One region of the Solibacillus ferritrahens genome, then DNA from elsewhere that is predicted to be linked to it. Evidence: riboswitches for the same ligand, from Rfam matches in the RefSeq annotation. Region 1 holds a riboswitch; the other holds the start of a gene.
The links. A riboswitch is a leader RNA that binds a small molecule or an ion and turns the genes downstream of it on or off. The one in region 1 is predicted to bind thiamine pyrophosphate.

Region 1 (8,086 bases):
TGGAAGGTGGGAAAACGATGTCACAAGAGGAGTTAAGAAAGCACGGGTTAAATGACAGTATTACTCATGTTGACTTCATGATTGGTTCTGCACAGATGAATATTGATGGGATTACGAAAGATGGCCAGGCAGAAGCTATTTTCCGTGATGGAAACTGGGCATTCTAAATCTTCAAGATGTCGCCATATTTACAAATCATTCTGTAATAAATGCATAAATTACCCTACAATGTTCCAATTTATTAGGTTATAATTGGTTAATGATTCTTATTATAAAATAGAGAGGAGTTTTTATGATGTTTGATCACCGTCATCCGTTTTTGTCTGACTACTATACGCTAGTTTTAGGTTTCTCGGCAGTTATTCTTATTCTCTTAGTAATGTTTATCATGTACTTACGAATCGGATTACAATCTCATGACTCTGTTATAGTAGATTCAAAGGCCAATGCATTTGCGCCAAACGAAAAATCACTAGATGGTCACCACCATCATTAATATTTTTCACAACCGCTCTATTTGAGCGGTTGTTTTTTATTACCGAATTACTGCTTTAGTTCTCTTTATTTATTAAATTTTTATCTTTAATCGCACACATTTGTTTGAATTATCTAAATAATATTTTAAAATGGATATAGATATGAAAGGGGTATGAAGAATAAATGTCTGCATTACAAAATATTTTAGAATTTAATGAAAAATTTGTAGCTGAAAAGCAATATGAAGAATACGCGACAACGAAATTCCCTGATAAAAAAATTGTTGTTTTATCTTGCATGGATACGCGATTAGTGGAATTATTACCAAAAGCAATGAACTTACGTAATGGGGATGTAAAAGTTGTTAAAAGCGCTGGCGCAATCGTAAATCACCCATTCGGGGGCATCATGCGCAGCATCTTGGTAGCTGTGTATGAATTAAAGGCTGATGAAGTTTATGTTATTGGTCATTATGATTGCGGTATGAGTGCAGTTGACTCAAATGTTATGATTGGTCATATGCTTGAGCGTGGTGTAAAACAGGAAACGATAGATGTTATTAACTATGCACGTATTGATTTAAAAGAATGGTTACGAGGTTTCGGCGATATTAAAACGAGTGTTTTAAAAAGCGTTGACTTAGTAAGAAACCATCCATTAATGCCGACTGGTGTTCCTGTACACGGTCTAATCATTGATCCTGAAACTGGTAAATTAGATTTAGTATCTGATGGATCTGACAAAGTAAAATAATAAGCTATAGCGCTCACCCAAAGTATTTTTAGGTGAGCACTATAGCTTTTTTTATAGCCTTAAAAATATGGAACTTATCTATTTTTATATTCTCGCTGTAATATTGCGTACATATAATGGTCAACCCATTTACCATTTATAAATAATAATTCTCGGAGTAAACCTTCTCTCGCAAATCCTGACTTCTCTAAAACACGTATGGAGCCCAAATTTTGAGGAGCCACATATGCTTCAATGCGATGAATATTTAAAGTTGAAAATGCGAACTCCATTACTAAACGAACTGCTTCGGTTACAATGCCTTTTCCGATAAATCTTTCATCCATGGAATACCCTATAAAGCCGCTAGAGTATGGTAATCGTTTTATAGAATAGAGCGAAATATGACCAATCAGCTGACCTGTTTCATTATGGAAGATACCAAAGGAAAACTCTCTATTTGTTTGCAAAAGATGCATGCTCTCCAATATTTTCTTGTACTGTGTCTCTTCTGTATAAAATTCATCCCGATGTAACGGTTCATATGTTGACCAGTAAAACTTATTATCTACTAATAGCTTTGTCAATGCTCTTGCATCAGACAGGGTAAAAGTACGCAATGAACATTGTTGCCCAATAAGTTGAACCATTGGACCCTCCTTCTTTTGAAATAGCTTGAATAAGCTTTTCATTTAACTCACCTACATTTCACAGCCAAACTTATTTATCCGTTTATGACTTTTTCTTTTTTTGCTTTGGCTGTATTTCTATAAATTCAGGCAGTGTACTTTCTGCTGCTTGTTCATTATGATTTTCAAAAACATTAGTAAGTTGAAGACCCCGTTTTGTTATTTGATTCTCAATTTGAGCAACAGCTTCTTTTAGCACTTGTACTCGTGCATAAAATTTATCGTTGCCAGGAATTAAACACCAAGGGGCATTTTCTGTATTTGTTTTAGCAAACATCTCATCTGCCGCTTCTATATATAAATTAAACTTTTCACGATTTCGCCAATCTTCATCTGTTAGTTTCCATGATTTATACGGATCTTCCGCTCTTTCCATGAAACGCTTCAATTGCTCATCTGCATCTATATGAATCCAGAATTTAACTATAATATAATCTTCATCTGTTAATTGCTTTTCAAAACCATTAATTTCGTTATACGCCCGCTGCCATTCATGTTCTTTTGCAAAGCCTTCGATGCGTTCCACTAATACACGACCATACCAGGAACGGTCAAAGATGGCAATCTGTCCATGCTGGGGTAACTTCCTCCAAAATCGATGCATATAATGATAACGCATTTCGTGTGGCTGTGGTGCGGAAATTGGCGAAACGATTAATCCACGGGGATCAATGTGTTCTGTTAATCGCTTAATGGCCCCCCCTTTTCCTGCTGCATCCATTCCTTCAAATACGAAGATGAGACCGATTTTATTGTTGTATAAAAATTGCTGAATATTAAGCACTTCATACTGCAGCTCTTTCAATTGCTTTTTGTATAGCTTCTTATCCAATTTTAATGTTAGATCCAAATCATTTAGTTTCTTCATTCAACGGCCTCCTCTATTACGAATCCTTACATATATTTTACTTGAAAGTGTATGAAAATGGTAATTGTTGTTGTGATTTATTTGAATCGTTTGATTATTTTATGTTGATTTAAACACCCGCTAGAACAAAAGTAAAAAACGTGGCCGCATTATATGCTTCCACGTTTTCTAATTAGTCTTCTAATGTTGTTAAAATAATTGGTTTGTCTTTTGTTACAATAATTGAATGTTCAATTTGAGCGACTAATGATTTATCCGGAGTGACAAATGTCCAACCATCCCCAGATTCGACAATATGCTCTGCCTTTGCTGAAATGAATGGTTCTACTGCTAAAACCATCCCTTCCTTCATAATTGTTGTATCCCAGGCATCATAATAGTTTAATACGTGGTTTGGCTCTTCATGCAATGATTTTCCTAAACCATGCCCCGTTAAGTTCATAATAACCGTTAGGCCATGATCACGCGCTTCACGTTCAACTGCTTTACCAATTTGATTTAATTTTGAACCTGCTTTAACTTTTGTCATTGCACGTTCAAATGCTGATTTTGCTACAGCACAAAGCTTTTCTTTATCCTCGTAGCCTTCCCCGACAACGAAGGAAATACCAGTATCTGCAAAATACCCATCCAATGAACCTGATACGTCAATGTTGACAATATCGCCTTCTTGAATCACTTTACTACCTGGAATACCGTGTGCCACTTCATGATTCACTGAAATACAAGTATAGCCAGGGAAGTCATATTCACCTTTTGGACCTGAAATTGCGCCAGCCTCGGCAAACATTCGCCCTGCAATTTCATCCAATTCTTTTGTTGTCACGCCCGGTACTGTCGCCGCTTTCATCGCTTCACGAATTTCAGCACAAATACGTCCTATTTTTTTAAAAGCTTTGATTTCTTCTTGTGTTGTAACAATCATGTGTAACTTCCTTCCTCTAAACAATGTCTACCCTTAACTATAACATACTTAAAATCGGTTGTAAGTGTTCATTGTTTTTTTAAATGATGTGTTTAAATCCAGGAATTATGTGCAAAAATGAAGTATAGATTAGAGTACATTTATAATAAAAAAACAAACTAGATTTGAAGATGGCAATCCGCACTTCAAACCTAGTTCTATATTAATAATTAAACTTATTGTACTTTTTGCAATAAACGTGGTGCAGACGTGAATAATAAGATGGCAATAATAGCTGTAATAATTGTTGCTGGCAGCATGTAGGAACCGTTGTAAATAATGGAATACATCCATACGTTATCGTCGCCTGCAAATTCCTTAAAGAAGACAACTCCGGCAAGTAAGTGGCAAACGAATCGTAAAGATCCACCTAATAACGTACCTATTACAATGTAAAGCGCCATTTTTGTTTTATTTAGTGATTGCGTTGCTTGTAATAAAGGCTTTCTTATAATTGCCGCTAAACCTACTACAGTAAAAGCAAGACCATAATCAAGAATTGCCTGAAGCCAGTGGACAATATAAGCTCCAAACATCATCTGCATTATTCCGATTAGTAGGCCAGTTGCAAGACCTGCTGTTAACCCCCAACGAATTGCCATTAAAATAATAGGAACCATTACAAAGCTAATCGATCCACCTTGCGCCCACATTTTAAATGATATTTGATCCAGCACCAGTCCGACGGCAGCGAAAATCGCTATTTCCACCATCATAAGTAATCTCTTTTTGTCCATAACAATGCTCCTTTCCTTTTTCCGATGTAACAGAAGTGAAGAAGGAATAGAAATCCATCTGCAAAAATAAAAAAAACGATAATCAGGACAAAAGCCTGACTATCGTTTGAACAGTCGGTTTCTATCCACATCCCTACGCAAGTGCTAACTTACAGGTTCAAAGAGTCAGTGCAATTACGTGCACAATCTCAGCCGACTTACTCGGCTCCCCTTGTGGTACATCTAAATAAATATTGTTTGAACAAATTAATTGTATCGAATATTTTTCCAACTTTCAACAGACGATTTTTTTGTAACTAAATTCTAGACCGTTCGTATACATACAAAGGAGTGAATGAAATGGATCAATCAAAAGGATTAAGTGCATTAAGCTATTTAAGCTTTTACTTTGCACCCTCTATCTTGCCGTTCATTATATATGTTGTTTCAAAAGATGATTTTGTAAGGGAGCACTCGAAAAAGGCTTTTATTACCCAACTTATTCCGATTGCTTTTGGTGTTTTGTATATTATTTACTTTTTTATTTCGCTATTTTTGACTCATGAAACTTTGGCGATACAGGATTTCTTTGTAAGTTCGCATTTTATTGCCCTTGTTGCTTTACTGATTATCTTTTCAATTACGGGAATTTGGAATTTAGTGAAAGCTATTAAAGTTTTACGTTAATGTTTATGAAAGCTCCTTAATTGGGTATATTTCTTATACGAAATGATATTCGTTAAGGAGTGTATACGTATGAAACTAAACAAACTTGTTAAAACAGCAATTAAATTCGGTCCAATACTTTATCCCATCATAAAAAAAATGATGGATAAAAAATCTACTCCGCAACGTGCAACAACTACACGACGAGCTACAAAGCGTTAACACAAAAACACATTTCACTCAGTCTTTCGTGTGAAATGTGTTTTTTTGTACAATCATTTATTTAATAATAATTTCTGTTTTACTATAGCCTTCTTTTAGCTTTTGTACTTGTAAAATGGCCGGCATCGCTGCTTTAAGTTCCGCGACATGTGAAATGACACCGATTAAGCGACCCGTTTGCTGTAGGTCAATTAAAATATCGATAGCGCGTCGTAATGCTTCTTCATCCAACGTACCGAAGCCTTCATCGATGAACATAGTATCAATATGCACACTGCCCTGAACACTTTGAATAACATCCGCCATTCCTAAAGCTAGTGAAAGCGAAGCATTGAATTTTTCACCTCCGGATAATGTTTTAACATCGCGTGTTTGCCCAGTGTTGCTATCATATACATCAATACTTAACCCGCTTTGTGCATTTCCTTCTTTACGACCCGTTGACTTTAAAAAATACTGACCATTTGATAAAACACGTAGTCTTTCATTTGCAGCTTGTGTTACTTTTTCTAAATAGCCTATTTGCGCAAATCGTTCAAAAGAAATTTTCGCTTCATTCTGTCCACGAATTAAATCATATACATGTTCGACTTGCATTAATTTTTCTTTATAATCTTCTATTTGTCGAGCTGATTTTTCAAGCTTTTCTAAAGTTTCCCCACACTGTAATGCGTAAGAATGGACTAATTTCACTTCTGAATATTGGGCTTCTATTTGCTCATTAAGCAGCGAAATCTGTTGCTCAATAGCCTTCAAATCCACCAATTCTTTTCCCTCTAACATTTGTTGTTCTTCTGCAATTTGCACTGTTAAAGTATGGACATTTTGCTTATAGCTCTCTAATGTTTCCTGTATTTGTTGTTGAACCTGCTGAGATAGTAGCGCTTGTTTATATGCTTCTATATGGAAGCCTTCTTGTAAGAGTGCAGACTCAAATGCAGATTGCGCTATTTTACTTTCCTGTTGTTTCTCAGTTAAATTCTTTGTAGCATGCTCATAATTCACTTCACATGTCTTTTCTTCCAATTGAATATTTTGCAATGCTTCCAATGCCTTTTGTATCGCTTCTTTTAAATGACGATATTTCTGCTGCAGGCTTGTCAACGCTTCCGTAACTTGTTGGACGGTTGAAAACTGCGGTAGTAAAGACTTTTCACTTTGCTCAAGCTTACCCTTTTCTTGTGCATATTGTTTATCAATTTCCGATACATACTGCTGCCCTTTTTCAATTCGCCCTTGGAGCATTTCTTTACTTTGCAAAATCTGTTCCAAATTTTTCTTTTCCATTAATAGTTGTGCTTGTTGCTGTTTTTGCATCGATAATTGGTTCGTCAATACAGATAGTTGCTGTTCGTATTCGTGAAGCGATGAAGGTTCAATGCCAAGTTGCTGAAGTACCTGCTGCTTCTCGTTCAATGCCGCTTGCTCTACTTCTAATTTCGAGCTTACTTGGTAAAAGTTCTGCATAGCACTGTCACTTTCACGGCGTAGTGCGGTCAATTCATTATCGTCAACTTCCAATGCTTCACTGCTATGGATGGCTGGATGTTCTGTGCTTCCGCATACAGGACACGCCTCCCCGTGATGAAGGGAAGTAGCGAGAAATGCTGCATGATTACTGCGAATCTGTTGTTCCAGCTTCTGTAATCTTTCCTGAGCAAGATTTGCAATTTGCTGCTTTTCTGCCAGTGTTTTTGTTAATGCTACCTCGCTAGATTGGAGCTTTAAAATCTCCCTTGCTAGCTCAATTTTCTTGGTCAACATTGCATGAGCTTCAAATGTCTCCTGGTACGTAGCTACTTTTTCTTCCAGTTCATTTATAATTATCCGCTGCTTCTGTTGCTGTTCCTTTAATGTAATATCCTCTTTTTGAAGTTTTTCAAATAGTTGTTTTGCATTATTTTGATTTTCCTCTATTTTCAAAACGGACTTTCGCTGTTCATCTATCGATTGATAAATCGGTAAAAGCTGCTCTAACTGTGAAATAGATTTTGAATACTCATCGAGTAATGGTTCATGCTGTTTTTGTTCGTCATAAAATTTCATTGCATTTTGAAGTTGCGACTTTGCTTTTTCAAAATCCTTTTTTGCATGTTGTAATGCGATTTCCGCTCTTTCAAATTGAAGCTTCACTTTCTCATGCTCGCGCTCCAAAGGTTCAATTTGATTCGCTTTTTTGGCAAGTTCGAGACGCTGTTTCTCGGATTGCATTGTTTGTTCTTGTTGAAGGAGTTCTGCAAGCCGAGTTTTTCTTAATAAATATTTTTCAATTCGTTCATTTAGCAGCTTTTGCTCACTGAATGTTTCATTTAATTGCTGTAATTGTAATTTGGATTTCTCATATTGCCCCTTTAATGTTTTGCAATGTTCTTCATAATATTGCTGTTCGTTTAATAAAGCTTGCTTTACTTGATATAGATTAATTACATCTTGGTTTATCTCCGAAAATAGCTCTGAATCTCTATTTGGTAGGCGCGAGATAATTTCATGGATCGTATGGTCTTGCTGCATTATAGATTGATCATATAGCTTTTCTGCAGACTTCTTTTTTTCCCGCAAAAGCTCGACCATTTTTGTAAATCGTTCAGTTTTAAAGATTTTACGGAAGATTTCTTCTTTATGCTTTGATTCGGATGTCAAAAGTTTTTGGAATTCTCCTTGTGGAAGCATAACAATCTGATTGAATTGAGAATAGGTTAGGCCAATCAACTCTTCGACTTTTGCCTGAATAAGCTTTACCTGAAATTTTTCT
Region 2 (8,086 bases), on a different contig from region 1:
CCATTCCTAGTAAATGAGTCGATTGGAAATTCTGTATTAAATAAAGAAATACCGGGACTCACGATTGGAAAAGGGCAGAAACGTGTTCATTATAATGCTTCCTTCCATGCCAATGAATGGATTACAACAGCGATTGTCATGACGTTTCTTAATGATTACCTATTGTCGCTTACGAATAATGGTTCAATACGAGGGCTTTATACATTGCCATTGTATAATCAAACGAGTTTAAATATTGTTCCTATGGTAAATCCAGACGGAGTGGATTTAGTGCTGAACGGACCACCGGAAAATGAAACCATCCGGAATAATTTAATTGAGTGGAATAAGGGCAGTACAGATTTTTCCGATTGGAAAGCAAATATTAATGGGGTCGACCTGAACGACCAGTTTCCTGCTGAATGGGAACTGGAAAGAGAAAGAAATCCGAAAACACCGGGTCCGCGAGATTATGGTGGGGAAAGTCCGCTATCTGAGCCGGAGTCCATTGCAATGGCGGAGCTAACGGTTGAACGGGACTTTGCTCGTGTATTGGCTTTTCATACACAAGGCCAAGTTATTTTTTGGGGGTTCATGGGGTTGGAGCCTCCTGAAACAGAACAGCTTGTTAATGAGTTTGCCAGAGTTAGTGGGTATAAGCCGGTGCAAACAATTGAAAGCTATGCCGGTTATAAAGACTGGTTTATTCAAGATTGGCGTCGCCCAGGTTTCACCGTTGAATTAGGTCTTGGAACGAATCCTTTGCCAATTAGCCAGTTTGATGAAATATATGAAGAGGCATTGGGGATTTTTTTAAGTGCACTTTATATGTAAATGAACTCCCCCGTTACGAACATGCAACGGGGGATACTTTTATGAATTTAAGTTTTCATCAATTTCTAGGATGTTTTGCTTTAGTTCATCCAGTTTGGCTTTATTTTGCTCAACAATATCCATATGTTCCTGTTTTTGTTCTGCATTAGAGAGTGCGTTTTCGGTACGTTCCAATGAATTGAATGCATGTTCTACTGCAAATTCTTCCGGGTGAGACATTGCCTGTTTTACTGCTCGCTCTGTTCTTTCAACTGAGTTGGATAGTAAACTAATCGGGTGATTTTGCTTCCAGCTAGGTGTGCCTGAACTTTTTTTAGCCACTGTTCCTCATCCTTTCCGTCTTCGGGACTGTTTTCACTGTTAGTATTGATCCTGACGAGTAATCCATCCGTCAAAAAAATTGCCAGTAAATGAATCCAAAAAGTACTTTACTTTAAGAATAAATGAAGTAATTCGTACCATACTAAATTGGATTTCACTTTAAACATAGGGAGGCGGAACGAATGAGCAAAAAGGGTGCATTAGATCCAAAATCTCAAAAAATCCACCAGAACTGGACAAGAAATAAGCATCAGAAATCTCAGGTTAATGGTCAAACAGAGGTTACTCTGCAAAACCAAATATTGAGAATTAATGCGAAAGCTAAACAGTTTTAACCTTTGTTAAGAAGTAAATCAGGCCTTCACCAACAGTAATATTCTGTTGTGAAGGCCCTTTTACTTATTACTTAAAATTTCTTTGCAGCGTTACTTTTACCCTTTTCTACAAGGCGATGTAGTTCATTTAATTCATTTGCGATTTCTTCTCTCATTTTGTTTGGAGCAATTTTTTCATTCTTAGGTGTTTGAGGTAACGACCTCTTATTAGTTCCTTTACTTGTGCTGTCGTCTCGGCCCATTTCGTATTCTCCTTTCAATTGGATTCCTTCTTAATATGGCATTAGATAATTTTTTTATCACAAAAAGTAAGGAAGTAAATGAAGATGGAAAAGGCATAAAACCCCCAATACTGAGCACATTAAATCAGTAGGAGGTGGATGAATATGAGCAAAAACAACAAAAAGACGTTGAACGAAAGAACACATAACCCTTATGCTACTTATAAAGAATTGCATCATAATAAGACAAGTCATGATCGAAATCCAGAAGATAATGTAGCTGAATTTGCAGAAGAATTTGATGCTAAACTCAAAAATAAAAATAACAAAACAAATCACGATAAAAACCAGCAGTCCAACAAAAAATAAGTATAATTATCACTTTCTTTTCAAAATAAAAAAAGAGCCTTATTTATTTTAAAAGGCTCTCTAATGATTTAGCGATAGGAAAATCTATCCTATATATACACTTTCACATGTTCCGGCTACAGGTTCATAGAAGCAATGTTGTTTAAATTGCCCTGTAAATGGTTGCCCATACCATGTCGGAGGACATTCACCAGACGGATTAAAATACCACAGGGCATATTTTGCAGGATGTTCTCTCCAATAATCTAAAGCTTGTCGCGCCAATCTTTGTTCAGTAGGTCGTGCTCGCTGATAAAACATATTCCCTTTTTGAACAGCTTCAAATGAATAGTTATTTCCTTGTACTTGATAAATGACTTGTTCAATTGTCCTTACATCATTAAAGTCTAAGCAAGAAGCCACTGCACGATTGACAATGACATTCCCAACATATAACATCCCCTGTTTTCCTTCACCTTCAGCCTCAGCTCGCATCATTCTTGCCATCAAATCGACATCTGCGTCTCGATATTTTACTCTTGGCATTTTTTCACCTCACATTTATAGTATGAAAAAGTTTGCTAGGATGCGCATATCTTAATTAGTTTTGTATAAAAATTATTTCAAAAAGTACTCTTATTCATTTATGACTTTTTCTCTCGCATTAATAGAGCATTAAGTTCATAAATTAGTATATAGAAAAAGGAGGACCGACAATTCAAATTCATGTTGTACAGCCAGGAGAATCGCTATGGGGAATTGCGCAAGCTTATGGAACGACGATACAGAATATTGTGGATGCCAATCAAATTCCCGAGCCTAATCGCTTAGTTGTAGGGCAAGCGCTTGTGATTCCAGTAAATGGTCAATATTATATTGTTCAACCGGGGGATAGCTTATGGTCAATAGGACAACGTTTTAATGTGAATTATTTGACACTTGCACAAGTAAATGGTTTATCGCCAAATGCATTATTAATGATTGGAACGCGTTTATATATTCCTCCCGCTGCGAAAACATCTGCTGAAATTTTCGCTTATGTTGAACCAAGAGGCGATGAAGTAAGTGAACTACTAGTAAATCAAGTGCGTGAAACGAGTCCCTATTTAACGTATTTAGCCCTATTCAGCTATGAAGCTGGACGGGATGGTTCATTAAAGGCGCCAGTAATTGCACCATTACCTAGTTTGGCGGCAGAAAATAATGCAAGTATTGCAATGGCGATAACGAATCTAGAAGATTATCAGTTCAGTAGTGAGCTAGCACGTGACATTTTTCAAAGTAAAGCAGTACAAAACTTACTTTTTGACAATATTATTGCAGAAGCAAAAAGAATTGGGAATGTGTCGGATATCCATTTTGATTTTGAGAGAATACCAGGTGATCAAAGGGAAGCCTATAATAATTTCTTGAGAAGTGCGGTAGAGCGTATGCATGCTGAAGGTTATACAGTTTCCACGGCACTGGCACCAAAATCGAGTGCGAATCAGCCAGGGGAATGGACGGTAGGTCATGATTATAGAGCTCATGGGGAAATAGTAGATTTTGTTATGCTAATGACATATGAGTGGGGGTATTCTGCAGGACCACCTCTGGCTGTCTCCCCGCTCCCTCAAGTTGAACAAGTAGTTCAATATGCTTTAACGGAAATTCCGGCAAATAAAATTTTACTTGGGCAAAATTTGTATGGGTATGATTGGACGTTACCTTTTGTGCAAGGGGGGGAATATGCAGAAGCATTAAGTCCACAGCGTGCAATTGAAATAGCCAAACGTTATAATGCTGCCATTCAATATGACTATACGGCACAGGCACCGTACTTTAACTATTATGATGAGCAAGGACGTTCACATATTGTATGGTTTGAAGATGCACGTTCCATCCAGGCAAAATTTAATTTAGTAAAAAGACTGAATTTACGGGGTGTCGGTTATTGGAAACTTGGTTTACCTTTCCCCCAAAACTGGCAACTTATCGGTTCAAACTTTAATGTCGTTAAGAAATAAAATAGGATTAAATAAAAACTCAGATGAAATGGTATATAGCTCATCTGAGTTTTTATAAGTGATGTGGCAATTTACAATCGTACTTTGCATTAGAAAGTATATTATGAATCTAAAATTTTACCATTTACTTGCCATGTAAATTTTATTCTGATACACTCGACGTAATTAAATGCATTTGCAGGGGGACACATTTGTGTTGAGAAGGTTAAAACCTGACCCTTAGAACCTGACCGTTAATACGGACGTAGGGAGCAAAGTACAATTATACATATGTACTTACTAAGACCCCGCGTATTTTACGTGGGGTCTTTCTTTTGCAGTGACACTTAATAATATTTTTATTAGGAGTGGTAAAAATGATTGCATGTACTATAGCAGGATCCGATAGTGGGGGCGGGGCTGGCATTCAAGCTGATTTAAAAACCTTTCAAGAGCTTCGAGTTTTCGGCACATCAGTGATTACAGCTTTAACGGCTCAAAACACAAAAGGGGTGCATGGAATCTATCCTGCTACTGCTGATTTTGTAAAGGATCAATTAAATGCAGTACTCGATGATTTTGATTTAAAAGCTGTTAAAACAGGTATGCTGTTTAATGCAGAAATCGTAGAAACAATTGTCTCGGTATTGGAATCTAAAGAAATACCACTTATTTTAGATCCAGTAATGATTGCAAAAGGCGGGGCTAGCTTATTGAAAGAGCAAGCAACAATAGCTTTAAAGGAAAAACTACTTCCGGTTGCAACGGTTTGTACACCGAATATACCCGAAGCAGAAGTATTGACCGGGCTTACGATCAAAACCGAAGAGGAAATTAAATTTGCAGGGGAATATTTATTAAATTTAGGTATGCAATGTGTAGTGATAAAAGGTGGTCATTTAGCGGGTAAGCATGCGATTGATACGGTGTTTATTCGAGGGGAAAAGCCTTTTAAAATGAAAACAGAAAGACTGAAAACAATTCATACACATGGAACAGGATGTACATTTTCAGCAGCAATTACCGCAGAAATTGCGAAAGGGAAACCATTAAAAACAGCGATCATTGAAGCAAAAAAGTTTGTTCAATTAGCGATTCGTTACCCACTGAATATTGGTCATGGATTTGGCCCTACAAACCATTTTGCCTACCAGGAGCACCGCGGAATTTGCGACGTGCAAGTAATTTAATTAATTTATTGAGTAAATTGTACCCGTTTCTTGAAGTGAATAACTTGTGGCATTTTTTTAACTCTCAAAAAGTACTACTTACCTCGATATAGTAATGTATCAATTTGCTCTTTTCTACTATTCTGGCAATTTAGTATGATGGACTTGTTGAACAATTTAGATAATAGGAGTGAAATAAATGTGGAAAAAACTTTCTGCTTCTGCCCTTACATTAACACTTTTAACTAGTGGAATGGCTGGAGTATCAGCGGCATCTACTTCCAACAATGAAGAAATGACACGTGGAGATTTTGTGAAGGCAGTCATTGATGCATTAGGGGTAGAAGTAGGTTCTGGACAATCCGTTCAATTCAAGGACGTACCCGATTCACTGAAGCCATATATTGAAAAGGCTGTGGAACTAAAGTTAATTAAAGGTAAAACACCGACGCAGTTTGCACCAAATGAAAAATTGACACGCACACATGCCTTCCTTATTGCAGCTAGGGGTATACCGGATGAAAAACAATATTCCGAAAATGTATTAAATCAATTTAAAGATGCGAATAAAATTGGATCTGGGAATCGTCAAGAGATGGCAAAGGCAGTAGAGTTAGGCTTATTAACAGGCTATGAAGACGGGACGATCAAACCGAATGAGTTTGTCACGAAAGTCCAAATGCAAAAGATTCTGCAGCGGTTTTTGGCGGAATATAACCCAGTTGAAGCAAATACGACCGTGGCATTGCGCATTTTAGGTACGACGGATATTCATACTAATATTATGAATTATGATTATTACAAAGATGCGCCAACGAATAGTTTAGGCTTGGCAAAAACTGCGTTGCTCATCGAAAAAGCTCGTGAGGAAAACCCGAATACAGTATTATTTGATAATGGAGATGCCATTCAAGGAACGCCTCTTGGCTCTTACATTCAATCCGTGAAAAAATTAAAAGAAGGAGAAGTCCATCCTTCTATTGCATCAATGATTGCGTTGGATTATGATGCTGCGACTTATGGCAATCATGAATTTAATTACGGCTTGGAATTTATTGATGAAGTAACAGATGATGCACCATTCCCGTATGTCAATGCGAATGTACGCAATGCTTTGACAAAAGAATTAAAGTATGAGCCGTATGTCATGATTGAAAAAGAAGTAATTGATTCAACAGGAAATAGTACGATGATTAAAATTGGTGTAACAGGCATTGTGCCTCCACAAATTTTAAAATGGGATAAAGCAAATTTAGAAGGAAAAGTAACAGTAGATGATTCTGTAGAAGCGGTAAAAATAATCGTTCCACAGATGAAGAAAGCTGGCGCGGATGTAGTAGTTGTACTGTCGCACTCAGGTATGGGTGATGCAACACATGAAATCGGCGAGGAAGATGTATCCTATCTATTAACAAAAATCAGCGATGTAGATGCGGTCATAACAGGACATGCCCATGAAGTATTCCCTGGAAAAGTAGATAGCACTTTAACGAATGTGGATATTGATAATGGAACAATGAACGGTGTACCTATCGTAATGGCAGGTAAATTTGGTAGCCATCTAGGAGTAATCGATTTAGAGCTTGAGAAAAAAGCTGATTCTTGGGATGTGATTTCAGGAACAGGTGCCGTGCGTGAAATTGCAAAAGATAATGAAAATGTAAGCAGTACAGTTGTGGAAAGCGTAAAAGAAGCCCATGAAGGTACAATTGATTATGTGCGTCAGGCAGTAGGAACAACGACAGCAAATATTCATAGTTATTTCTCACAAGTGCAGGATGATCCTTCCATTCAAATCGTGACAAATGCCCAAGCGATTTATGTAAAGGATAAAATTAAAGGAACACCATTTGAAAGTCTACCAGTATTATCAGCAGGTGCGCCATTTAAAGCAGGAACGAGAAGTGATCCAGAGTACTACACATTCGTACCAAAAGGTGAGTTGGCAATTAAGAATGTTGCAGACCTATATTTATATGACAATACATTAGCTATGTTAAAAGTAACAGGTGCGGATGTGAAAGAATGGCTTGAAATGTCTGCTGGTCAATTCCACCAAATCGATATAAATAAAGAAGATGAACAACAACTAATTAATTCTGACTACAGATCATATAACTATGATGTCATTGATGGAGTCACTTATGAAATTGATGTGACACAACCAGCCAAATATGATGCTAGTGGAAATATAGTAAATGAAAAGGCTTCCCGCATTGTAAATTTACAATATGATGGAAAGCCGATCGATTTATCACAGGAGTTCATTGTAGCGACGAATAACTATCGTGCAAATGGAACATTCCCAGGTGTACGAAACGCGACTGCAGTTGAAGTTTATCCAGATGAAAACCGTCAAGCAATCATCGACTATATTTTAGCTGAAAAAACAATTGATCCAAGTGCAGATGGTAACTGGAAATTTGCTGCGTTTCCAGAAAACGTGAAAGTGGTATTTGAATCGTCGAAAAAAGCAGTCGATGTGTTAGATGAAAATAGTAAAATTCATTATATTGGTGAAGGTACAGATGGTTTTGGTAAATATGGATTAAAAACTAACTAAAAATTTTAAAAGCAGAAGTTCCTCACCCAAAGAGAAACTTCTGCTTTTTTGTTTATGGGTGTATAGAAACGGAGAATTAGGATTTTGTCAACACCATATTGAATGAAATTTTCGGAGTTAGTGGTAACTATTGGTCAACTTTTATTTCACAAAATACCATTTTAATAGCATTCATAATTCGCAATGGGTATCGTACCAAATTATAGGTGAAAAATTTTAATAAAAAGTATTTTACGATAGGGGTACGAAAGGAGGCGTACAAAATGAAAAAAAGCTTTATCACATTTTGTGCATTTGCACTTTTAGCTACTCAAGCTCCAGCAGCTAACGC

Region 2: another riboswitch for thiamine pyrophosphate. It lies ahead of thiD (bifunctional hydroxymethylpyrimidine kinase/phosphomethylpyrimidine kinase); the one in region 1 lies ahead of thiT (energy-coupled thiamine transporter ThiT).

What each region holds. Positions count from the first base shown of each region.
Region 1 covers NZ_JAXCLE010000005.1:165,883-173,968, reverse strand. Annotated here, with positions in the region: gene SNE38_RS07130 (aminopeptidase) at 1-167, shown strand, start outside; gene SNE38_RS07125 (hypothetical protein) at 293-496, shown strand; gene SNE38_RS07120 (beta-class carbonic anhydrase) at 661-1,230, shown strand; gene SNE38_RS07115 (GNAT family N-acetyltransferase) at 1,305-1,859, opposite strand; gene SNE38_RS07110 (polyphosphate kinase 2 family protein) at 1,942-2,766, opposite strand; gene map (type I methionyl aminopeptidase) at 2,939-3,691, opposite strand; gene thiT (energy-coupled thiamine transporter ThiT) at 3,907-4,467, opposite strand; TPP riboswitch at 4,581-4,689, opposite strand; gene SNE38_RS07095 (DUF4870 domain-containing protein) at 4,807-5,133, shown strand; gene SNE38_RS07090 (hypothetical protein) at 5,203-5,334, shown strand; gene SNE38_RS07085 (SMC family ATPase) at 5,392-8,086, opposite strand, start outside.
Region 2 covers NZ_JAXCLE010000007.1:151,118-159,203, reverse strand. Annotated here, with positions in the region: gene SNE38_RS09250 (M14 family zinc carboxypeptidase) at 1-813, shown strand, start outside; gene SNE38_RS09245 (hypothetical protein) at 853-1,134, opposite strand; gene SNE38_RS09240 (YpzG family protein) at 1,317-1,469, shown strand; gene SNE38_RS09235 (hypothetical protein) at 1,541-1,729, opposite strand; gene SNE38_RS09230 (hypothetical protein) at 1,856-2,059, shown strand; gene SNE38_RS09225 (cell wall hydrolase) at 2,144-2,584, opposite strand; gene SNE38_RS09220 (LysM peptidoglycan-binding domain-containing protein) at 2,755-4,044, shown strand; TPP riboswitch at 4,214-4,312, shown strand; gene thiD (bifunctional hydroxymethylpyrimidine kinase/phosphomethylpyrimidine kinase) at 4,401-5,213, shown strand; gene SNE38_RS09210 (bifunctional 2',3'-cyclic-nucleotide 2'-phosphodiesterase/3'-nucleotidase) at 5,392-7,755, shown strand; gene SNE38_RS09205 (CAP domain-containing protein) at 8,019-8,086, shown strand, end outside.